Linked DNA regions of Lentimonas sp. CC4. The protein of the gene in region 1 interacts with the protein of each later gene in a pairwise test. Links are inferred from orthologs where the notes say so. Each region holds a gene or a part of one and is shown on either strand. Other genes may lie near its edges. The genes, in order: GZZ87_RS16950 and GZZ87_RS03830.

Region 1 (11,376 bases):
GATCATCCTTTGCAATGGCATCGGCACATAAGTTCGTCGCTTCCCAGACAGTCCGATACACCGTCGACATTAACGCCCGCATCGCCTGACTCGGCACCACACGCTCCGTGCGCGCTTGATTGACCACATCCACCAACTCGGACTTCAACATACCACTCAGGCTGCGCAGATAATTACTCGCCGTCATCAACAGCAACAATTGCTGACCATCCTTCTGGCTCATCGCCTCTTTGGGCATCGAAGCTAGATACTTCAAAATGTGCTCCGTCAAAACCTCGATATCTTCTTCCTGTCGAGCAATGACATTGAGCTGCTCAGCCTCGGCCTCCCAACCTGCTTGCTTAAAGGCGGCAAACATCGAGTCTATGATCGAGCCGACGTGTCCGATCTCCAACTGCACCCGTTGTAGCGCTAAGCTGGGTGCCTCCAGTAATTCACGATCCAAATACTTCGGCTGAATCACTGCCTTAACCACTTCAGGACGATCCGGCACGATCTTCTCACATAACTTCGCCAACAATCCAGTGAACCAGATCAACACCATTGTATTCGCCACGTTAAAAAACGTATGTGCGTTCGCAATCTGCCGTGGCACTTCAACACTCAGACGCTCTGCCCCGGTCAACGATTCCGCCGCCGGCGAAATCGCTCGAATCAAATCACACAGCTGAGGAATAAAGAACGCCCACGCTGCGACACCGATCACATTAATCAATACATGCGCGACTGCGGCACGCACCGCAGGGCGCGACTTGCCGAGCGCAGCCAAAATCGCCGTCACGCACGTGCCGATATTCGCCCCCAGAGCTAAGGCAACTCCCGCCTCTAGCGTAATCGACCCACCACTCGCCAGAGCAATCGCAATACCCGTCGTCGCAGCCGATGACTGAATCAGCGCAGTGAACACGGCGCCGACCAAGATGCCCATCACGGGATTATTCATCTGAACCATCAAATCCAGAAACGGTTGATAGTCACGTAACGGAGTCATTGCCGCCCCCATCAGCCCCATACCAAAAAAGATCAGCCCTAAGCCCATCACCGTGTCACCGTAATTGCGCGCACGATCCCCCTTTGCAATAAAGCGCACGAGAAATCCAAGCGCCACAGGCAGCAAGGCATACTGCGTCACATTGAAGGCAATGATTTGAGCTGCGAACGTGCTCCCCACATTCGCGCCCATGATAATGCTCACCGCCTGCGTCAACGACATGAGCCCCGCACTAATAAAACCGACCACCAATACCGTCGTCACCGACGATGAATTCAAGATACCAGTGATCAAGGCACCCGAAAACGCACCGGAAAACCGGTTACCCGTCATCTTCTCTAGGAACAGTTTCAGGCCGTCGCCCGCCACCGCTTTAATGGCATCCGACATAATATCCATCCCGAGCAGAAACAGCGCAAGCCCACCAAAGAGCTGCATCCATACCGTGCTCCAAGCGATGTCAACTTCGACGACTTCAAGCTCCTCGATCACCTCAACCGCAGACTCAGGCGCACCAAAAGCGGCAGCCACACAACAAAAAGCCAAACAACACAGCAGAATCAATCGACTGCGTTGCTGCTTTAAGGAACGCATCATAATACCCATATCCTAATACTTTTCAGGAATCCAATTACGATCGGCCACCGACGCCGCAGTGTCATAAGCGCCCTTCTTTGAACGCTTCGGCAACTTGATCAGTTCCTCTTTCATCGTCTCATACGGAATCTGATCCAATAAATGCGAAATACAATTTAAGCGCGCTCGCTTCTTATCATTGGAATCGACTAAATTCCATGGTGCCCATTCGGTATCCGTCGCTTCCAGCATTTCGTCGCGCGCCTTCGAATAGTCATACCAGCGACCACGCGATTCCAAGTCCATCGGACTTAACTTCCAACGGCGCTTTGGGTCATGCACCCGTTTCAGGAAGCGTTTCTCCTGCTCCTCATTGTTAACATCCAACCAATACTTCACCAGCACGATGCCTTGATCAGTGATCCATCGTTCAAAGTTCGGGCAGATCTTCAAAAAATCAGCATGCTGCTTCTTGGTGCAAAACCCCATTACTTTCTCGACCCCCGCACGGTTATACCAACTACGATCAAACAAAACGACCTCACCAGCAGCAGGCATATGTGCGATATAACGCTGAAAATACAGCTGCGTCTTTTCCCGCTCACTCGGAGCTGGCAGCGCCACGGTGCGAAAAATACGCGGACTGACACGTTCACTAATCCGTTTGATCACGCCCCCCTTACCGGCAGCATCACGTCCTTCAAACACCACAACAATTCGTAGTCCTTGCTCAACCACCCAATGCTGTAAATGAACTAATTCTGTCTGCAACCGCTCAATTTCCTCCTCATAGAATTTATTTGAGAGCTTCTCAGGTGTTGACGTTTTCGAGACAGAAACAGGCTTTTTCTTCTTTTTAGGCATACGCTGAATAGGGGTGAATTAAATAGACTAACCAAAGTATAAAGAAGGCAAACAGAAGCAACTTCCAACAAAGAAAAAAGGCCTCACTGTCACTTTCAGGCGAAGATTGCAGAAGTGCACGTAAAGAGAGTGATAGACCTCGCTAGCGCGAGGTCGCTACGATTTCTCTGATAAAAAACCGACCATAGCGATGCGACGCTAGTCGTGTCACTTTTCGGAGCGGGATATTGAGCAGTCGACCTCGCTAGCGCGAGTGCGCTACGATATTTCTACTTCATCGCACGACCTTCGCCTTTCTTTGACGATGAGCCATAAAAAAGGCCTCACTGCAATATACAGCGAGGCCTTTTTAAGTAAGTATAAATATCAGACTATGCAGTCTTCGACGGAGCCACACACGCGTAGAGCAAGAACAAGACGTTCACTCCTGGAACCAACATCCAAAGCGTCATGTATGCGCCCTTGCCCATATCACGCAGACGCTTGAGTAACTGCATCAACCCGATCATCGAGCAGATCAATGCGCCAATGATCGCGCAGAAAATCCCCAAAGTGCCAAAGGTCCCATGGTGGAAATACTCCGGATGCGTGAAAAAATAATCCGCACCGTAGCCAATACCGGCAGTCAACGCGATCAGCACGACAAGGCTCAGAATGAATTTAACACGGCCAATGCCGCCTTCAGAACTTAAAAAACTTTTGCTCATAATGGGTAGTAGATGAAATACTTAATAGCAGATATTTAAAATTGCCGCCCAAAGCGCAACAAAAACTTACACCCGCACTATCGATCGTCTTTGATCCAGATTTGCCGAATCAACCACTCCCCCTCTACCTTTTCCCAGACAATACGGTAGTTCAAACGATCGCGCCAGTCATCACCACCACGCGTCGCAACTTTAGCGCTAGCCCGAACGGAAGACTCCGCGCGCGCGGCATCGGCATCCACCGCAATGGTATGCTGGCTCAAGCCCACAGACGCAGTCTCAATTGCATTTCGCACACTCAAAAAGGCAGCACTGATGGAATCTGCCCCAGACAGACTCGAGCGCTGCGGCAAATACTCGATCTCGCACGAATCTGTAAACAAGTCGGCGACTCGGCGACTACGCCCCAACGCCTCGAACGCCGATTCTGGTTCTGACTTTTCGACCAAATCCGCCAGCTCATTGAGTTGTTTATCAATCGCACGCGCATCCCAATCGACATTCCAAAAGAGGGACGCGATGCATAAGGCAACCAAAGCCGCCACAACGAGCACTGTTTTCTGATTGGGTGTCATTTTGCTAGCTTTAATAGAATGCACGGCGGAGCAATCGGTTATTTCCATACGGCGATGACCTGCTAGCGTGCCACACTATATTTAGGAGTTAGAAGTTAGGAGTCAGGAGTTAGTCTTTCGTAATGGTGCGCATAGAGTTTCGCAAGTGGTCTCTAATCTAGCGAACCACACAGAATTGATACTCAGATTCTAACTCCTTTCTTACGACTTCTAACGACTCTTTTAAGAATAACACATGTCTTGGATTATACTCAGCATATTATCAGCGCTCTTTCTTGGTTTCTACGACCTGGCCAAGAAGCATGCGCTCCGTGAAAACGCGGTATTCCCCGTGCTCTTCTTCGGCATCGTTACCAGCGCCTGCGTTTGGCTGCCCTTCATCATCTGGTCGCACTGGTCGCCCGAGTCTTACCCCGCCGCTGATTTCTTGATCACTCCGATTGGCTTGCACGCGCATGGCCTCTTGTTTTTCAAATCCGCGTTGGTAGCAGGTTCTTGGATATTTGGCTACTTCGCGCTCAAGCACCTTCCGCTTTCGATCGCGGGACCGATCCGCGCCACCAGCCCGCTTTGGACGATCCTACTCGCAACCTGCCTGATGGGTGAAAGCCCCAATAGCTGGCAATGGATCGGTATCGCTATCGTATTGGCATCTTTCTACGCCTTCTCATTTGTCGGCAAAAAAGAAGGCATTCACTTCCACCGCGACAAGTGGGTCGGTTACATGATCATCGCCACGCTCGTAGGCGCTTGCAGTGCGATCTATGACAAATATCTACTACAAACCGTCGGACTACGCCCCGCCGATGTGCAGGCATGGTTCTCCATCTATTTGGTGCCAGCGATGGCTCCCTTTTACCTGCTCTGGCTCAAAGGCGCATGGAAGCGCGGCACCTTTCAGTGGCGGTGGACGATTCCATTAATCGGTTGCTGCCTATTGATAGCCGACTTCCTCTACTTCACGGCCATCACCCAGGATGATGCGCTCATTTCAGTCATCTCTCCGGTGCGCCGCACCTCGGTGGTCGTCACATTCCTGGGCGGCATTTACCTACATGGCGAAAAGAACGTCCGCATCAAAGCGATCTGTATCGGAGCACTACTGATTGGCATCACACTGCTTAAGCTAAAAAGCGGGAACTAAGAACAGCTATAATGCTAGGCGTGAATCTTGAAAACGCGTCAACGCACGGATGGCTTCATCACGCACATCGTCAATCGAGTAGTAACGGCGCCTGTAGAAATCGACCTGCAATGCGTCCGCAGTGCTTTGGCGGTCACTTTGAAGCTCCATCAGCAGGCTAGTCACGAAACGCTTTAGCATGCGCTGATTGTGCGAAGAGTTCGTGCCTCGTTGCCACTGAAAATCTCGGTCAAAATTTTTAAATAAATAGCCCAACGAATCATGACTCCCGTAACCAGTCATCAGCTTATCCTCATACTGTAACATATAGCTGATATGCCACATCACTTTGGTGCGATCTTCATAGCGATGATACAATTCAGACTGCTGATATAAATCATTCAACGCGATCTGCCCCCACTCAATTTCGCCATCTAGCCGATAACCAAATCGACGAATATCAGCCTGCTCGGAATCTTCAGTCCACTTTGACTTCACGCTAAAATCCTTCAGGCGTGATGCAATCGCGACGACCTTGCCCAACTCATCATGCATAATGGGACTGCCGCTATTCCCAGGAACAAACTTAGCGGACACTTGGAGCTCATCGGGGCCAACACCAGTGACTTCCCCCGTCAAACGCGAGCCCACCCCCGCGCCGTCTGAGTTGCCAACCACCGTAACTGCTTGCCCAATGCCAACTTCGTCAAAACTCAAGGACTGTGAGAGCGGCAGCGTCGGTCCTTCCCACTCGATCGGAACGAGCGCAATGTCACGCTTCTGGCTAATGAAACCATATGACGGCAATGTTATCACCTCACCGTCCAATGTTCGAATCAATGCACCTCGCGCCGCGCCTAACACATGAATATTTGTAATGAGGAAAGTGCGCCCACGCATTTCCGCGATAAACCCAGAACCCTCTGACTGATCCGATGAAATCACCACCAGCGCCCCCGACTCAATCTCGCTAGCAGTAGGCATCGGCTCAATCGCATCACGTGCTGCCAACTCTGCTTCCGCAGCTGCCAGCTCACGTTTCAGTCGCGCAACCTTCTCTTCCAAGGTCTCCAGACCGACCCCATTCGCTTCATCCTGCAAGCGCAGTGCAAGTTCTTCCCGAGCTCGTTTCGCTCGCTCTAAGGGCGACTCACTTGTATCCGGAATTTTCGCAGTGAAGCCCTGCCCCAATACAGTCACACCACTGAGTAACAAGAGCGCGCTCAGCTGTAATGACCGGAAACTAATAAATCGAGGAGAAGACATTGTCCTCAAAATGCGCGACACGACGTGCGCTTCAAGCCGATTTATTCACGATGACTGATGGAATGAACGCACAACATTAAACTTTAAACGTTTAGCGTCGGACCTTGAGTGTTCGAGCGAAGCGATTCTCCCCCTACTCGACCTCCAAGTCGAAATGACCAAATACCTCACGGCCTTCCACCTGTATTTGAGCAAAGACGCGATACCAGCCAGGGTTCGGCACATTAAACAAAAATGCCAAGCCCTGCTCCACTTCCAGGGAGCGAGCTGAGACCACACTGTCAATCGGATGCATATGAGCAAAGCCCTTGCGCGCTGCATCGAAGGCCACCATATGCCCCTTTGCACCCATAATATCCTGCAGATCGACGGCATCGCCACCCTCCGTAGTCACAGTCAGGTCGAAGCGATAGTCCGTGCCCGTGCGTAGCCGCTCAGGCACCTCTCCGATATCAAAACGTATGCCATCCACCACACTCTGTGTATTGCGATCAAACTCCATTGCCGAAGCAATGCCAGCCACCTCAATCACACCTGTGCCGATAATCTGACGGCGTGTGCGCAACGGCACGATCTCGGTGAATACCTGATACGTGCCTGCGAGCTCTGGAGTAAACTCAAAGGTATATTGCCCATTCAATCCATCTGCCTGCGGATGCACGTGATGATAATCACGCAACGAAGGATCCACCACCATGACATGCATCTTCTTCGTATGCGTCATGGCCAGTTGATGCGGCGCAATCGGCGTGCCACCCGATGTCAGCAACTCTAGCGTCACTTCCTGCGCGACACCAGGCTTCGGTTCATCAGCCAAAAACACCCCCATTTCGACGGGATATTTGAGACGTGTCAGATCCAAAAATCCGGCATGATTGGTCGCGCAAAACTCTACCGAACCATCGGCATTGACGATCTCCTCATAGTGCAAGAATCCGCATTGCGCATCTGGCAATGCGCGTAATGCAAAATATGCCGCGACAAACAGCACGGTAAGCACCGAGATACTCACCAGCGAAATACGCTTGGAGTTTACGGGGTGATTCTGAGCCACGGCGGTCATATCAATGGGTGCAATACGGTTGTGCAGATAAAAGTCTACAATTGCTTGGCCGCTTCAATGAATTCTTCAGTCGTCCACTTCGAACCTTCCTTGCGAAACGCCACACGACCATTCGCGTCAACCAGCAAAGTCGCCATGGTGTGATTGATCGTGCCGTCTTCCTCCATCGTCAAAATCCCAAATTGACGGAGTAAATCATCCACAAGCTCTTGTGTCGCAGTGAGTAGATGAAAGTTGTCATTCTCTAATTGATAGCTCTGCGCATATTGACGAAGGATACCAGGCGAATCATATTCCGGATCAAAGGTAATCGTCACAAAATGTAAATTCTCCATGCCATCCTCACGCGCAATCTCCTGCAGCTCCGACATGCGTGTGGTCGATGCCGGGCACATCGTCGCAGCACGGCAACGCGTGAAAATAAAGTTTAGCACAAAGGCCTTACCGCGCATCTCACGGATTTGCAGAAAGTCTCCATGCTGATCGATCATCGCGAAATTGGGAATGTAATCACCCTGCCTCACATATTTACGCCGACTCATCGTCGCGGTCGCGTCATGCAACTGCTTATTGACATCGACCATTGCCTTCGCGCCGATGCCATCTACAGGAAAGATGCGCTCCAAATGCCAAACGCCGCTATAATCCACCGCCTCCGCTCGAATCAAACGCTCCGCATAGCCGATCTCTAGATCACCCGGCCCCACACGAAAGTCCACAGTCTGCCCAGCAGACAGGTCGGAACTCGCAGACTCCGTGAGCTCAACCCGTAAAGCCTTCGCCTCCGGCAAGACCTCCAAGACACGACCCTGCACCGAAAACGACTCCGCCGCAAGTGAACCCACCGCAAAGAGTGGCAATAAAATGCTATATATTAGACAACGCATCCGTGCAACTTGCCACGAAATGACGCGGCATCAAGTCCCGAAGGCAAGATTCCAGGGAACGCCGACGTCCTCGAGATCAAGCAGGCACCGCAGTGACCGGACGGCAAGATTGCCAAAATCACAATCCACTGATCTTTAATTACGTGTCGACCTGGAGTTCAGTTGATACTCCAACACGCCCGTGGTTCCATCACCAACAAGCAACACCTCACCACCAGTGGCAGCATTAACATTTACACACATGCCACGCGTCCCTCCCAGTATTTCCTGATACAACATTTCACCTGATGGCGTAAAAATCGCCAGAAGTGTCCTGCCAACAGATGAACGCGAGTGCGCTAACACTACCAGATATGGAGGCTCACCCTCGATAAATCGAACCGAGAGAGCTTGCGGGGGATGATACAAAGGAAATCCATCCAATGGGCCCTCGAACACAACTTCTCCATTCGAATCGATGATCAAAACGCATCGGCCAAAATACCCGACCAAAAAACTGAAGTCATCCGGCCATTGAACCGTATCAAAATGGTAGGGTTCAACTGGCAATTCCAATCGACTCAGCACTTCGCCATTAAAATCGTAGCGTTCAAGAACTCCACCTTCTTTCAAGCACATCAGCTGATCCTCTAGCACCAGACCGATGTCTCGATACTCGTGCCCAACGACCTTCCAAGTTACATTTCCTTTAGAATCCAGCTGATACAGGGCATCCCAATCTAACACGTAAAACTCGAGTGCTCCATCCGCATTCAAATCAGCAGCAATCATCTTTTGAGGCGCCAAGTTTGAATTCGGTCGAAACCCCCAGTGCGATTCCCCCTCAAGGGTCAACAGCCCCACACCTCCAAAACCGCCGCCGCCTCGCATCACAGACAGTTCACCATCACCCTGCACATCAATTAATTGCGGCGACAATCCACCACCCGTAGCGAAGTGCTGCAACAGTTCGTAATTTGACGCAGCCAGCAACCACACATCACACTGACCGAGTATTGCGATCTCATCACCTGAAGATGAATGATAGTCACCCACTTGTATCCTCTTCACATATCCACTCACAAACTCCTCGAAAACTTGAGTCTTCTGAACAATCGAAGAGTCAAGCAACACCCGTGGAGTTGGGTCGAAAGTCGTGCACCCCGACAATACCAAGTAAACAGGAAGAAATAGAAGCGTGAGACGCTTCATGTAATTGAAAATTTGCGTCCCATCGATTCCTCAACGAACTTACACCTTCAGCTTAATCTTAATCCCGCGGCGCAGATACGTCGGCACGTCGAGATCTTCATCCTTATAATCGTTGCGGTCGGTCTTTTCGAAATAACCACGCTGCGCATCGACTTCGTTAAAGGTAAACTCATCCTGATCATCGTTCACCAGCTTCTTCTTACGCCCGAGCTTAGTCTCATGCACTGGCTGCAATGGCAGGTCATCCTGAGAGATCTCCGACTGGAGCCCCAATCCTTCCATCACCTCTGAAGGCGATGTAACGACTTCAACTGGTTTAACCTGTTGCACAGGCACTTGGCGACGCTCCATCTCGGCCTTGCCGAGCACGCAGATCTCCAAACTCTCGCAGCGCGACTGATCCAACACCGCGCCAAAGACGATATCTTCACGCGATCCAAAACGCTTCGACACCTGCGATACAATATCGTTGACCCGTGAAATCGGTAGATCGGCACCACCAATGACATTCACCAAAATTCGATCCAGCTGCGTCGGCCGATCTCCCAAGTGCAGCAACGGGCAGATGAATAGATCATCCAGGGCGTCCTTCACATAGTCACCGCCAGTAGCGACCCCCGTGCCAAAAACCGTCTTACCACCCTGCCCCTGAAATACGGAACGCAGCGAACCGAGATCCAAATTAACGATACCAGTCTTCAACAACATCGCGCAGAGCGAGTTCACCCCGCGGCCGATCCAACGATCGGTAATCGCAAATGCATTGAGCACACTCGTGTCCTCCTCTCCTTCTTGCAGCAGCACATCATTGGGCAACGGAATGACCCCGTGCACTAACTTGCGCAACTCGCCCAAACCTTCATCTGCGATGCTCTTACGGCGTTGCCCTTCAAAACTAAAAGGCAAAGTCACAAACGCTAACACGAGCGCATCCGTCTTCGCGGCGACTTCAGCGACAATCGGTGCCGCAGCACTACCAGTGCCGCCGCCAAATCCAACCACCATGATGATCAAATCCAGATCACCGATTAGAGCGGCAATCGCATCGCGATCCGATTCTGCGGCAGCTCGGCCAATATCGACCTCACCCCCCGCTCCGAGCCCACGCGTCACGCTGCGCCCGATCATTAACTTCTCTGTAATTGAAGAACTCGCAAGCGCCTGCGCATCGGTGTTGATAGCCGCTAGTTGCACACTGTCAAACCCCTCAAGGTTCAACGCACCGACGGCATTGGTGCCCGCCCCCCCGACACCGATGATCTTAATCTTCGGATCCGCGCGCGGCGTAGCGTGACTACTTAAACTGTCTAGTTCGTGGCTCAATGAGGTCTCAATTAATTAAAAATTTAAAATGCTACCAAGTCGACGAAAGAGCCCCGTCGGCTTCGAGTTTTGCTGCGCATCTTCCTGACCAGTCAATGCATAATGTAAGAGTCCAAGCGCCGTGCTATATTCTGGCACACGGAGCTCTGGTGAAACATCTTGCGGCCCCTCAGACTGACGCGCCGGCAATCTGAGACTTCGCTGCGCGACCTCGTCAATACCTTCGAGACGCGAAGTTCCGCCCGTCAATACGATTCCCGAGGCAATATCCTCAGGCACGAGTAATTCCGCATCAATCAACTGATCCTTAATGATATCAAAAATCTCAGATACGCGCGCCTCAATAATCTTAGTAATCGCCGCCAGAGGATATTCACGATCTCCGATCGTCATATCACCATAGAGCCACACCTTCTCGTCGCGGTCTTCACTCTTATAATAGGCGCGACCGTTTCGTAGTTTCGACTCTTCGGCACTTTTACGGCCGACACGTAAGCCGATGCTCAGATCATTGGTAATATGATCACCGCCGACAGGCACCACGCCTGTTAGGACGATGTAACCTTTACGATAGAGCACAAAATCCGTAGTGCCTCCACCAATATCAATCACCAAGGCACCATTATCCTTCTCCGACTCTTCCAGTAGCACTGCCCCCGAAGCGATGCTCGATATGATCATATCACTCACATCGAGATCAATCCCACGAATCACACGAAGGCTATCGCTCACGATCTGGCTATCGCCATGCACCGACCAATAACCGACTTGCAGGCGCGAACCTTCTTTCGAAAGCGGGTTCTCCACTTG
Region 2 (12,148 bases), 3.1 Mb from region 1 along the record:
GCTCATTTCGGGGCTTGGATTTGTGGGGTATTTGTTGATTCGCATGCTCGGCACACGCTCTGGCGTGATACTGACGGGGTTCGTGGGAGGCCTAGCATCGAGCACGGCTACGACGCTGGCATTTAGCCGAGAGTCGAAGGTCTATCCCGCGCTTTCATTAGGCTTTGCCCTAGCAATTGTGATGGCCTGCACGGTGATGCTGGCGCGCGTGATCATCATACTCGGGCTCATTTGCCCAGAGTTTATCCCGTCGCTATGGTTGCCGTTTCTGGTGCTGTCGGTGCCAGGCTTGTTGTATATCCTGATCGTCGGGCTGTTGTATCGGAAGGGCAGAGAAGCGACGGAAATACCCGAGTTGAAAAACCCGCTTGGGCTAGGGATTGCGATTAAGTTCGCGCTGATTTACGGCATCATTTCTGTGCTCGTAAAAGTGTTTATGAGTTCCGGCCTGAGCGAGGGCCTGCTCGCTTTGAGCTTTGTCTCGGGGCTGACGGATCTCGATGCCATCGCGCTATCGATTACCAATAATCTTAAGGATGGCATCGTGACCGCCGATTTGGCAGCGAAAGCAGTAATTGTCGCCGCGATCGCTAACACCTTGCTCAAGGCAGGCTTGGTTTTCTCGCTCGGTTCGACGCAATTACGCAAACACATCGCGATTGCTTTAGGTGCGACCGTGTTGGCCGGTGTCGGTGCGTTCTATCTGATTTGATGGTTAGCGTCTCATGCAAAGCAACGATTGCGACCAAAAGCTAAATTTAAATGAATGGTGTAGGACGCGGTTCTTTACGCAGGAAAGGCCGTGTTGAGCTGGATTGGAAGGCACGTTCTAGATCAACAAACGGCTGTATTGAAATGTCACAGTCACTTTTAATCTCTGAGATCTTTACTTCAGGTATAATTTGGAGCAAGGGGAATGGGGATCTTTATATTTTGCGTTTGCCCTCCTGCCAAAGGTCCGCGGATCTGCTGACTACTTACTTACCCTAGCAAGGGTGAATCGCTCAATTCGTTATCATTGGTCGCGCATACCGATGAAGGCTATATTTCCACCAATTAAGCCATCGACGCTTCATTGTGATCGGGGAGCACAGTTGTATGCTTCCTCCATCTGTAAACCAATCCACTGGGTATCCTAAGTCGGTGTAGTTAAAAGGTCTGCCTTCGCCAACATATTGATCCAATATTTTCTCAATGGAACGGCTGGATTGTGCTGGAGATCCAAATTTCCAAGTAGGGGCCTGAGGAAGGTAAGGCCAACTGAGAAGTAAACCAGGTTCGATTACAATGTCTCCTTGGCTGACGGTTTTCATGGCACGAAATAGATCAACCAAGTCGCCTCCTTCGGGGGTCGGAACCTCTCGCAGTAGCAGGGACTTATTAGAAATTGCGTCCTTTTGCCGGAATGGGATATTCTGTAATCCGTAGCGAAATAGAGCCTTGGAGATCGGCAAAGCGTCAGTCTGCGAATTTTCAAGTGCGGCAAATAGAAACGGCACATCGTATGGCCATGGATCACGCATCAGCAGTCTTGCAGCTAACTGCTGTAGGTCTGCATGATTCAATAAGCTGAGTAATGCATCCCTCGCTGCTTGGTTTCGGAAGTCTTCTTCAAAGCCACCGAAAACAGTTCGGTCGATTCCAATAAGATGCAGAGTATACACGGCTCCGATTCTCGCTTTGGATGAATGGTTCTCCTTTATGTAATCGATGAGGACTGGGATTGCGGCGTCCCCATGCTTTGCAATAGAGAACATATCGTCGGTGTAACCAATGTATTGGGATTTTCCGGTGAAGTTAAGCTCCCAATCATGATCTAGTCGCTGAATCAAGGTTTCCAAAGGAGTCTCAGAGTCGATTTCTGCAGGCACCCATGCCCCTTCCTGTGCACGATAATCTTGTAGTTGTGATCCTTGTGGTGTGCCGATGAGGGGAGATTCCCCGTGAGCAAGACAGATCGGCAGCATGAAGATGAGTGCGAGGGCTTGTGCGATTGGTTTCATCATGTCTGCGTATCAAGGTTCGTTATTTATAAAAAACGCGGTCGAGGCTTAGGCCTTTGCCAGGTGCCGTGACGATGCGATGGGTGCGCTGCTTGGATTCGAGAATTGTGCGAATCTCGTCGGGGCTGAGGCGTCCGCGGCCGACGGCGTAGAGTGCGCCGGCGATGCTGCGCACCATTTTGTAGAGAAATCCGGAGCCTTCGGCGGTAAGCGTGAGCTGTTTGCCGCGCTGGATGACTGCCAGCGTGTGCACGGTTTTTACGGGGTTCGGGTCGTTGTCCTTACTGTGGCTGGCGCTGTATGCGGTAAAGTCGTGCGTGCCGACCAGGTGTTGGGCGGCGGCATTCATGGCGTCGAGGTCCAGTGGAATGTCACGGCAGGCCCAGACGTAGCGGTCGTGGGTCGGTTTGGCGCGGCCGAGGGTGTAGCGGTATTTGTAGCGCTTGCCGGTTACGGAGAAGCGGGCGTGAAAGTCGTCGCTGACGGGCTGGATCGATTTGATCTGAATCGTCGTCGGCAATTGCGCATGCAGCGCACGGATCAGCTTCTCAGGTGGGTGCTTCCAATCGGCATCGAAGTGGAAGCATTGCCCGTTGGCATGCACGCCGGCATCGGTGCGTCCACTGCCTTGGGTTAGAATTTTGATGGAGAAGATCTTTGAGAGGATCGCTTCGATATGGTTTTGCACGGCGTTGCCGTTGGGTTGGCGTTGCCAACCCTCAAAATCAGTGCCGTCGTAGGCGCAAATACATTTCCAACGCATGAGGAGGACTGTGTCGCCTTTGGGGGAGTTGTGAAGAGCGAAGTTTCGTCTGGCAGTCTTAATCCTAATCATAATCTTACTCTTAATCGATCAGGGGGATTATGATTAAGAGTAAGATTATGATTAAGAGTTGAGGTCTGTCTTCGGGCTGCAAGTCTGCGTTGCCATGGGGGAATTGGAAACATGGCAATATGCGCTGGTCGCGTTGGGCGCGGTCTTTGTCGGTTTGGGGAAAGGTGGCTTGCCGGGCGTGGGGAATCTCACGGTGGTATTGCTGGCACTGGCACTGCCAGCGAAAGCATCGGTCGGGGTGTTGCTGCCGATCTTGATCGCGGCAGATGTTGTGGCGGTTTCGATCTATCGTCGTCATGCACTGTGGCCGTATATTTGGAAGCTGCTGCCGTGGATGCTCGTGGGCATCGTGATCGGCTATTTTGTCTTTAGTCGGGTGAATGATGCGCATGTCAAATTCTTGATCGGCGTGATTCTGCTCTCGATGACGGGGGTGCACTTCTTTCGTAAGTGGAGCCGCCGCAACCATGAGGGGGAGGATCTGTTGCCGCACCACCCAGTGTTCATTGCCACGACGGGGATCATTGGTGGGTTTGCGACAATGGTGGCAAATGCGGCGGGGCCGGTGGCCGCGCTCTATTTTATTGCCTCGGGGCTGCCGAAATATGCCTACATCGGCACATCGGCGTGGCTGTTTCTATTGGTGAATCTGATCAAAGTGCCGTTCATGATGGATTTGGGCATCATTGATTTCAGCTCCCTCGGGTTTAGCGCGAGTTTTATGCCGTATGCGCTGGTGGCTGCGATGATCGCGCCGTTGATTGTGAAGCGGATCAACCAGCGGGTATTTGAGATATTGATTTGGGTCTTTGTGGTGATCGGTGGTCTGAAGCTGGTTTTATAGGTCAGAGGTCAGAGGTCAGAGGTCAGAGGTGAGAGGTGAGAGGTCAGAGGCCAGAGGCCAGAGGTGAGAGGCCAGAGGTCAGAGGTCAGAGAGCTGAGGAGGGAGGGGTGTTTAATTGACTAACTGGTCATTCCGAACTCGTAATTCCTAATTCTTAATTCCTAATTCTCCTCAATGGCACGTAAATCGACACGTAAACTTTGGGCTGAGCATATCGCGCGAGGCGGTGCGCAATCTGCAAAGGCACTGCGAGCGACACCGATGCGCACGGTGCAGTTTAAGGGGATCGTGCTAGGGATCGACCCCAGCCTGCGTGGCAGTGGTTTTGCGGTGCTGGACTATCAGCCGAACGGCAAGGTGCGGGTGCTGGAAACGGCGACGCTCAAGCTGAAGCCGGTTATCTCGCAGATCGAATGCCTCGGTGCGATCGGCAACCAAGTGGAGGATTTTATTGATCAACATAAGATCAATCACGTGGCGATTGAGCAGACCATCTATGTGCAAAATTTCCAGACGGCGCAGATTCTGGGAGCGGCACGCGGTGCGGCGATTGCGGTGGCTTCGATGCGCGGCTTGCCAGTTTTTGAATATGCCCCATTGCGGATCAAGCAGGCCGTGGCAGGTGCGGGCCGAGCGAGTAAAGAGCAAGTGGCGCGAACGATCCAGAGTATTACAGGTGCTGATTTGACTGAGCGATTGGACGAATCCGATGCCGCTGCGGTGGCGCTGTGCCATGCTTATACCTGGCGCGGGGAGTAGTGCGTCGAGTTGTCCTTAAGCAGAAGCCAGAAGTTAGAATTCAGACCTCCGTTTCTACGACATACGCATTTTTGAGTCTCGCCAAGTTGGCGTAGAGCGCCCACTGGCGCAACTTCCTCAGTGTCATTGAGCAACTTCTAACTCCTAGCTTCTGATTTCCGTTTTTTGAATTACGTGTTCAAGAAATTTGGATAACGCTCACACAATGTTTGTATTTCTAGGCTAAAAACCTCATACGGTGTGCTATGCAGAAAGTATTTATTACAGGCGTAAGCTCTGGTTTGGGGTATAGTTTGGCAAAGACTTACTTGGAGCAAGGTGCTCAGGTATATGGGTGCAGTCGCCGTGCGCCTAAGGATTTGATCGAAAAGGGGCTTATTTTTAAGGCAGCAGACTTTGCCGATGCTGCGACTGCGATCCATGCGGTGGGTAGTTTGCTGGCAGATGCAGGGAACCTACACTTAGTCGTTCTCAATGCTGGGAAGCTGGGTGAGATTCGTGATTTCAAGGACACTCCATTGAGCGATTTTCGTGAAACGATGGAGGTCAATATGGTCGCCAATAAGTGGTTGCTGGATCTGATTTTTGCCTCTGGCCGACAAGTGAAGCAGGTGGTGGCCATTTCGTCGGGGGCTTCGCGTTCGGGGCAACGTGGCTGGAATGGTTACAGCATTTCGAAGGCGGCATTGAACATGTTGATCCATATGTATGCGAATGAGCAGCGCCGCACGCACTTTACATCCTTGGCTCCGGGCTTGGTGGATACTGCGATGCAGGACTATTTGACGAACCTTCCGGAAGATGAGCGTTTCAAACCATTGGCGATTTTGAAGGAGGCGAAGGGCACGGAGAAAATGCCGGATGGTGATACCTGCGCGCGTCAATTGATCGATACGTTTCCAAAATTGCTGGAGCGTCCGAGCGGTGCCTATGCTGATATTCGGAAGCTGTAGCGTTCGGGAGTCGTGGCTCTGTTTTACCTGAAAAGCCTGCAGGTTCGTTCATTTTCTCTGTGGTGTTGAGCCGGATATTGCTGTGCTTGTGAAAGAAAAGAGGAATATACCTTGTTTTCTGCGTAAGTAATTTATCTTATGTTCTGAATTATGGCTGTTCCTCCTCGCATTCATCTAAGTATACTGACGAAAGATCAGTTGGTTGATCGTGCTCTGGGTGCTAACCGGGCGAAGGTTCGATTATTGCTGGCCGATCCGAAGGTGCACATTCTGGTTTTGTTGGAGTCGCATCTCGGCGACTGTCAATTTTCAGGGATCGGCCCGACTTTAAAGTATACTTCAGTTCTCTCCTTAATGGCTGCTGATTTTTCGAGTTTTACACCGAAGGCGTATTACGAAAAGACCGATGAGGATTGTGGCCGTGTGCCAACAGCGACAAGTGAGAGCGAGTCTCTGCGAATTCGTGACTTGGAGGCAGAGTTGGCTGATCTAAAGAAGCGTTACCAGTCACTGCAGCAGGAGCACGAAGTTGCAAAGTTACAGGTGGGGCAATCGAGGGAAGCGTCGCATTTACAGGCTGCTAGCTTTACGCGACGCGATGAAGATTTGAATCACGGCGAGGGGCTACTAGCTGAACGCGAGCAGGCTTTAGCGGAGATGGAGGAGTCTTTGATTTCCCGTCTGAACGAGCATATGGAGAAACTTGCCGAGCTAGAACAAAGGGAAGAGGATTTGTTTGCTCGTGAGCGTCGCTTGCAAGCCAGTGGCGAGTCTGCTGAGTCTACAGGCTAGGTGCCTGCCATCTAAAGGATGACATGACTGGAAACGCAGATTTCGGGACATATCGCTCCGCCGAGGGGATATTCATTCCGAATCTCTATCCTATTTCTGGTGTCGTTATATGTAATTCTTCTGCGCTTGAAATAGTGGCACATCATGGTTCGGAATACTGCAACCAGTGAATAGATTCTCTCTCTCTTCTTTTGATCAACCTAGATTCAGGAGTTAGAAGTCAGAAGTTAGTCCTTGGTAATAAGGCGCTTCCGAGAGTATTTGACGCCGCCTGCCGAGCGCAGCGACACTTATTATGCCCTTGGGTGCAACCGAAGGGCGAAGCCATTTGGCGAATCGGAGATTCTTCATAAAACACTGATATTCAGCTTCTGACTACTGTCTTCTAACTACTCTTTTAAGGATAGAGATGATTCGCTGACGACCTGTTCGATTTCTTGATTAGGTTTATTGTATATTGGATCTCAACCGCGAATCGTTTCAATTCTGATGGAACTGTCTGCGAATTGAATTTTAATTCTTTTTTTGAAGTGATCTACGCCTCGGGCATTAAAGTGCCAATCTTGGTTTTCTAAGTGGCTCCATTCTGTTGGGAGTCTTCCTTCATTTCGAACAAGGTATGCTGCAACTGCTCGTGCATGCCGACATCAAGACGACGATGATTTACACGCACACCGTGCAGAGCCGAACAAAGAAGGAGATGGTCAGTCCGCTGGATCTTTGAGTGGAGGCGGCTCACTCTGATGACACAGACAAAATGTCTGTGTCACTTTGTTCTGACGCCGTTGGGAAGCCTGCGCGTTCGGGGTATTTCTCGATGAATTTTAGAAAAATGTCTTTGGCGACGGGGCCGGCGGTGGAGCCGCCGTGGTAGCCGTGGCTCTCGTCGGTGCCTTCGACCATGACGGCCACCGCAATCTGCGGATTGTCCATAGGGGCAAACCCGAAGAACCAGGCGAGGTTCACTTCTTTGCCGTGGGCACGGAAGTCGGCGGTGCCGGTCTTGCCGCCGATGCGGAAGTGGTCGATTTGCACGAGGCGGCCGGTGCCGTTGGGGCCGACGACGCGCTCCATGCCTTCCCAGAGGAGGTGTGTTTGTTCGGGCGTGAGCCCGATGGATTCGCCGCCGTGGTTGACCTGCATGGCCTCCTCGCGGGTGAGTGCTTTAAGGGTGGGTTTGGTGCGCGTCTCGCCGCGTGCGATGGAGGCGATCACGGTGGCCATTTGTAATGGAGTCTGCAGGAGGAATCCTTGGCCGATGGCGGTGTTCGCGGTGTCGCCAGGCACCCAGCCCGAACCGACTTTTTCTCGTTTCCATTCTTTAGAGGGCACGACGACGCGACTGGTTTCGAAGGGCACTTCGACACCAGTTTTTTGATCGAGTCCGAAGCGCTTGGCTTCGGCGCTGAGGACATCGATTCCCATGCGTAGGCCTTCAGCATAGTAAAAGACGTTACAGCTTTTTTCAATGGCGGCGGGCAGGTCGGTTTGCCCGTGCCCCCAGCGCGAGTTGCAGCGGAAGACGCGATTGCCGACGCGGTGCACGCCTTGGCAGTTGTGCTTGGTGTTGCCATCGATGGTGCCGTTACGCATGCCGGCGATGGAGGTGATGAGCTTGAAGGTGGAGCCGGGCGGGTAAGAGAGCTGTAGGGCGCGGTTGAGCCATGCGCCGCGTTCGTTGATTTCCTCGAAGGTGGTGCGTGGAATGAATGGGCTCAGGTCGTTGAGGTCGTAGGTGGGATGGCTGACGAGGGTGAGCACTTCGCCTGATTGTATGTCGAGTGCGATGGCCGCGCCGGTGCGATCGCCCAGGCCGGTCTCAGCGGCGAGTTGCAGGTCCATGTCGATACTGGTGATGAGATTCTCGCCTTGTTCAGGAGGGATCATTTCTAGGCGTGTATCTTGAAAGCCGAGAGGGTCGACGCGCCACATTTCCATGCCGGTCTTGCCGGAGAGCAGGTCGTTGAAGGAGCGTTCGAGGCCGGTTTTGCCAAGCTTGGTTTTGAAGGTGAATGTCTTGATGCCGTCGTCGGGGATTTCACTGGCGTCGGGCAGGGTGTTTTGCACGTAGCCGAGTAGGTGGGCTGCGGCGGATTTGTAGGGGTAGTAGCGTGCGGTGCCAGTGTGGATTTGAATGGGGGAATTGACGGGGATCTGTTCGACGAGGCGGGCGTATTGATCGGGGCTTAGGTCTTCGACGAGCGGTAGTGGGAGCAGGAGCTTCTCGTTGAAGTGGCGGATTAGCTTACTTTCGGTAATCGAGTCGTCTCTGCCGGTGATGCGATTGATGATGTCGATGTAGCGGTTGACGACGTTGAGGCGGGCAGTCCATGCGCACTTGTTGTAGTTCGGGGTGGGCGGGTCGTGTGGGCGTTCGTCTTCGGGTGTATTCTCGTATTCTTCTTTAATACGGGCACGCTCGGCGTTGTAGATCTTTGAGTATTCCTTGCGAAAGTCGGAGCGTAGGTCGTCGAGGTAAGCGACGGCAGAGTAGTGCGGACGGTTACCGACGAGTAGATTGCCGTCGCGGTCGTAGATGTCGCCGCGTGGCCCGGGCGTGAGGATGCGTCGCTCGGTCTGGCGTTTTTCGATTTCCTTATATTCGCGAATGTCGATCAGCTGGCTCCATCCGAGCCCGCCGATCAGGACCGCGGAGGCCGCTAGGACGATCCAGAGGAACAGTAGGATGCGTGGATTTTCCCCCTTATGCACATCGTATTGACTCATAGCATTGGGAAGTCGTCGGGCTCTGTTTCAGCGTGGCAGAGCGTGAAAAGCAGGCGCTCGAGGTTGAAGAACCACGGTGCGATGATCAGCAGCGCTAGGTGAGAGAGCAGGGTGGTGACGAGCACTTGTCCCCAGAAGGCGGGAGAGCTAATATACGCGAGCCCTTCGCTGATGGTGAGTAGCAGGATGCAAGCGACATTCGCGACGTGTGCGATTAGGATGGGGTGGTAGTTGTGCTCTGCGCGGAAGCGGATACGGGCCATCGTGATGCAGGTGCCGATGGCCATGAAGCCGCAAGTAAATAGCCCGAATTTAGAGGGAAGCGCGGCATCGACCCAGAGGCCGGTGATCAAGGTGCAGATAAAGAACGAGCGATGATTCAGGTAAAGTGCGGGTAGCACGAGCATTGGGCCGAGGAGCACTAGATACAGCGAGAGCGGTGCTAGGCTAGAATTGACCAAGAGACACAGAAAGAGCAGCAGGGCGTTGGCTGCAAAGAGGATGATTACGCGTGGATCAAGGAGCATCGCTGTCGTAATCGAGAGGGTTGAGTGGGATGAGGACCGAAACTTCGCTGAGGCTCAGTAGCCGATCGTCGAGTTGCACCGTGCCTGCTTGGAAGATGCCGGTGCTGCCGGGCTCCAGCCAAATGACCTCGCCGATCAAGAGCCCGGGAGGAAAGGTGCCCCCTAAACGTGTAGAGACGAGTCGTAGTGGGGTTTGGGTGTTGGCCACTAGGTCTTGCGGTGCATCGCGCACCTCGCCGCTGGCCTTGCCGAAGCCGCTTTGCGGCACGCCTTGATAGACGACTGGGCGGTCGTCGCCCTCGAAGCTGGCGGCCATGCGAAAGTTCGGACTGGTGACCAGCTCGACACGGCTGGTGAATGCATCGACTTTGACGACGCGACCGACGACACCGCCTGCGAAGATGACTGCTGCACCTTCGGTGATGCCGTAGTCCTCTCCCTTGCGAATGACGATCTGCTGCCACCATGCGTTGAGATCGCGGCGGATGACGCGTGCCACTTCGTAGCGAAATTCGCGGCGAGCAGGCATGTCGAGGATTGATTCTAAGCGCATGACCTCGGTTTCGAGTATCTTGTTACGCTGATCGAGCAATTGGTAAAATGCCTTCTGGCGAGCTAACTGTTGGCCAGCTTCGATGAGCTCGATTTTCGAGTGGCTGCGGCGCGCCCAGAACTCTTCAAGATCATCTAAATAGGAGGAAACGATCCATGCGGGTGCTTGCACTTCAGTAAAGCTGATGCGCATAAATGACTTAGCCACCGCTGGCAGTATCCACCAAGCAACGAGAAAGAGGCCTAAGGCGACTATCGGCTTGAACTTATCGAGGCGGAATTTCGCCACGTGCAATGCTTAGCTTTTGGGGTTCCCCGTGAGGTCTTTCAATAGAAAGGCCAGTTCTTCCAACACCATGCCGGTGCCGTTTGCGACCGCACTCAGAGGGTCATCTGCGATGACCACTGGTAGGCCAGTCGCATCGCTTAGCAATTGATCGAGGCCACGGATCTGCGCGCCACCACCAGCGAGGACGAAGCCACGGTCGATGAGGTCTGCTGAAAGTTCTGGTGGGCAGCGCTCCAAAGCATTGCGCACCATATCAACGATGGATGCCATGGTATCGGCGAGTGCATCGCGAATCTCAGGAGATGAGATGGTAATGGTCTTTGGCAGGCCAGCAACAGAGTCGCGACCGCGCACTTCCATGGAAATTTCTTCTTCGAGTGGAAAGGCCGAACCGACACGGATCTTGATCTCTTCCGCTGTGCGCTCTCCAATCATCAGGTTATAAGCGCGCTTCATGTAGTTGACGATCGCGTTGTCAATTTCGTCGCCACCGACGCGGATACTCTTGGTGTAAACTACGCCTGCGAGGGAGATAATTGCCACTTCGGTGGTGCCACCGCCGATATCGACGATCATGTTTGCAGCTGGCTCGTCAATTGGAAGTCCGACACCGATCGCGGCTGCCATAGGCTCTGCGAGCAGGACGACATCGCGCGCTCCAGCGCGGATTGCGGAGTCTTTAACTGCGCGGCGCTCGACTTCGGTAATGCCCGAGGGCACTGCTACGACGATGCGTGGCGCAACAAAAGTTTTGGTCTTGTTTACCTTCTTGATGAAATACCGGAGCATGGCTTCGGTGATTTCAAAGTCGGCGATCACGCCGTCCTTCATCGGGCGGATGGCGGTGATGTTGCCCGGTGTGCGGCCGAGCATCTTCTTCGCATCGGCACCTACGGCGCAGACCTTCTTCGTGGACGTGTAGATCGCTACCACACTGGGTTCGCGAAGGACGATACCCTTGTCTTTTGCAAACACGAGAGTGTTTGCAGTTCCTAGGTCGATTCCGATGTCGTTTGAGAGAAGGCCGAACACGTTTTTAAAGAAAAATTAAGATGCGTTTACTTTCGAGCGTGAAAGTAAAGGCTGTATCACACTCGGAAGGGTTTGAAAGTCAAATAATTACCACCCTAGATCGAGGCAAATTCGTGGAGCATGACTGTGATTGAATAAACGATACGTGGGTTGCGATTAATCGCTTGAGGTTATCTCCTCATGTGTCGCCGGCGAGATCTGCTTTATTTGGCAGATCGCTGAAGCACCTCCTATTTTGGATTTTCGCCGCAGAACAAAAAAGCACAGTCCGAGGACTGTGCTTTTGTTTAAACCTAGATTCAGTAGTTAGAAGTTAGTCTTTAATTATGAAGCCTTTGTAGATTCTCCTATAGTCGCCCACCGAGCGCAGCGACACTCAACCGAAGGGCGAAGCCATTTGGCGAGCGTCTAAGACGCCATAAAACACTGATGCTCAGCTTCTAACTCCTTCCTTCTTCCTTCTAACTACTCTTTTAAGGTTAAAGCGTGGGACTGTTTGGACCCCTTAGAATGCGAAGGTGTATTTCGCGAGGCGCTGACCGATTTCGGCTGCAATTGTTTTTTCGGCTTCTTCGCCTTTTGCGGCGAAGGTCACGGAGAAGCGGACGAAGTTGCCGGCATCATCCCAAGGCACTGTGCTGATGAGCTCTTCGGTGATGAGCCATTGGCTGCATGCTTCGCCGGATTCAAACTCGGTGGTCTTGCCATCGATTGTCGCGGACTTTGGTGCGGCGACGTAGAGGAAGAAGCTACCCTTTGGCTTTTTCGCTTTGAAGCCTGCGCCGTTGAGCGCGTCCACGAGGAGGTCCATACGGCGCGAGTATTTCGCGGAGAT

The links.
Region 2: the proteins of GZZ87_RS16950 (region 1) and GZZ87_RS03830 interact in binary tests that used the Escherichia coli proteins (3 or more experiments, as listed by UniProt). The link is inferred for Lentimonas sp. CC4 from one-to-one orthologs.

Annotation. Positions count from the first base shown.
Region 1 is NZ_CACVBO010000001.1:3,957,666-3,969,041, forward strand. The notes cover bases 8,425-11,376. They hold GZZ87_RS16950 (cell division protein FtsZ), read right to left. Parts: upstream 10,567-11,376; coding sequence 9,283-10,566; downstream 8,425-9,282. Other genes in these bases: GZZ87_RS16945 (hypothetical protein), read right to left, coding at 8,425-9,243; ftsA (cell division protein FtsA), read right to left, coding at 10,582-11,376. Outside these bases: GZZ87_RS16905 (Na/Pi cotransporter family protein), read right to left, coding at 1-1,588; ppk2 (polyphosphate kinase 2), read right to left, coding at 1,601-2,431; GZZ87_RS16915 (DUF805 domain-containing protein), read right to left, coding at 2,803-3,138; GZZ87_RS16920 (nuclear transport factor 2 family protein), read right to left, coding at 3,216-3,713; GZZ87_RS16925 (DMT family transporter), read left to right, coding at 3,949-4,857; GZZ87_RS16930 (serine protease), read right to left, coding at 4,864-6,102; GZZ87_RS16935 (hypothetical protein), read right to left, coding at 6,236-7,156; GZZ87_RS16940 (SCO family protein), read right to left, coding at 7,201-8,052; more of GZZ87_RS16945, read right to left, coding at 8,188-8,424. UniProt on the Escherichia coli protein: Essential cell division protein that forms a contractile ring structure (Z ring) at the future cell division site. The regulation of the ring assembly controls the timing and the location of cell division.
Region 2 is NZ_CACVBO010000001.1:866,179-878,326, reverse strand. The notes cover bases 9,303-12,132. They hold GZZ87_RS03830 (rod shape-determining protein), read right to left. Parts: upstream 11,314-12,132; coding sequence 10,291-11,313; downstream 9,303-10,290. Other genes in these bases: GZZ87_RS03825 (LL-diaminopimelate aminotransferase), read right to left, coding at 11,819-12,132; mreC (rod shape-determining protein MreC), read right to left, coding at 9,430-10,281; GZZ87_RS03840 (hypothetical protein), read right to left, coding at 9,303-9,440. Outside these bases: GZZ87_RS03885 (MgtC/SapB family protein), read left to right, coding at 1-712; GZZ87_RS03880 (hypothetical protein), read right to left, coding at 1,005-2,006; tRNA pseudouridine(38-40) synthase TruA, read right to left, coding at 2,026-2,838; GZZ87_RS03870 (sulfite exporter TauE/SafE family protein), read left to right, coding at 2,897-3,682; GZZ87_RS03865 (crossover junction endodeoxyribonuclease RuvC), read left to right, coding at 3,857-4,441; GZZ87_RS03860 (SDR family NAD(P)-dependent oxidoreductase), read left to right, coding at 4,687-5,394; GZZ87_RS03855 (hypothetical protein), read left to right, coding at 5,545-6,186; GZZ87_RS03845 (penicillin-binding transpeptidase domain-containing protein), read right to left, coding at 6,922-8,913; more of GZZ87_RS03840, read right to left, coding at 8,910-9,302; more of GZZ87_RS03825, read right to left, coding at 12,133-12,148. UniProt on the Escherichia coli protein: Forms membrane-associated dynamic filaments that are essential for cell shape determination. Acts by regulating cell wall synthesis and cell elongation, and thus cell shape.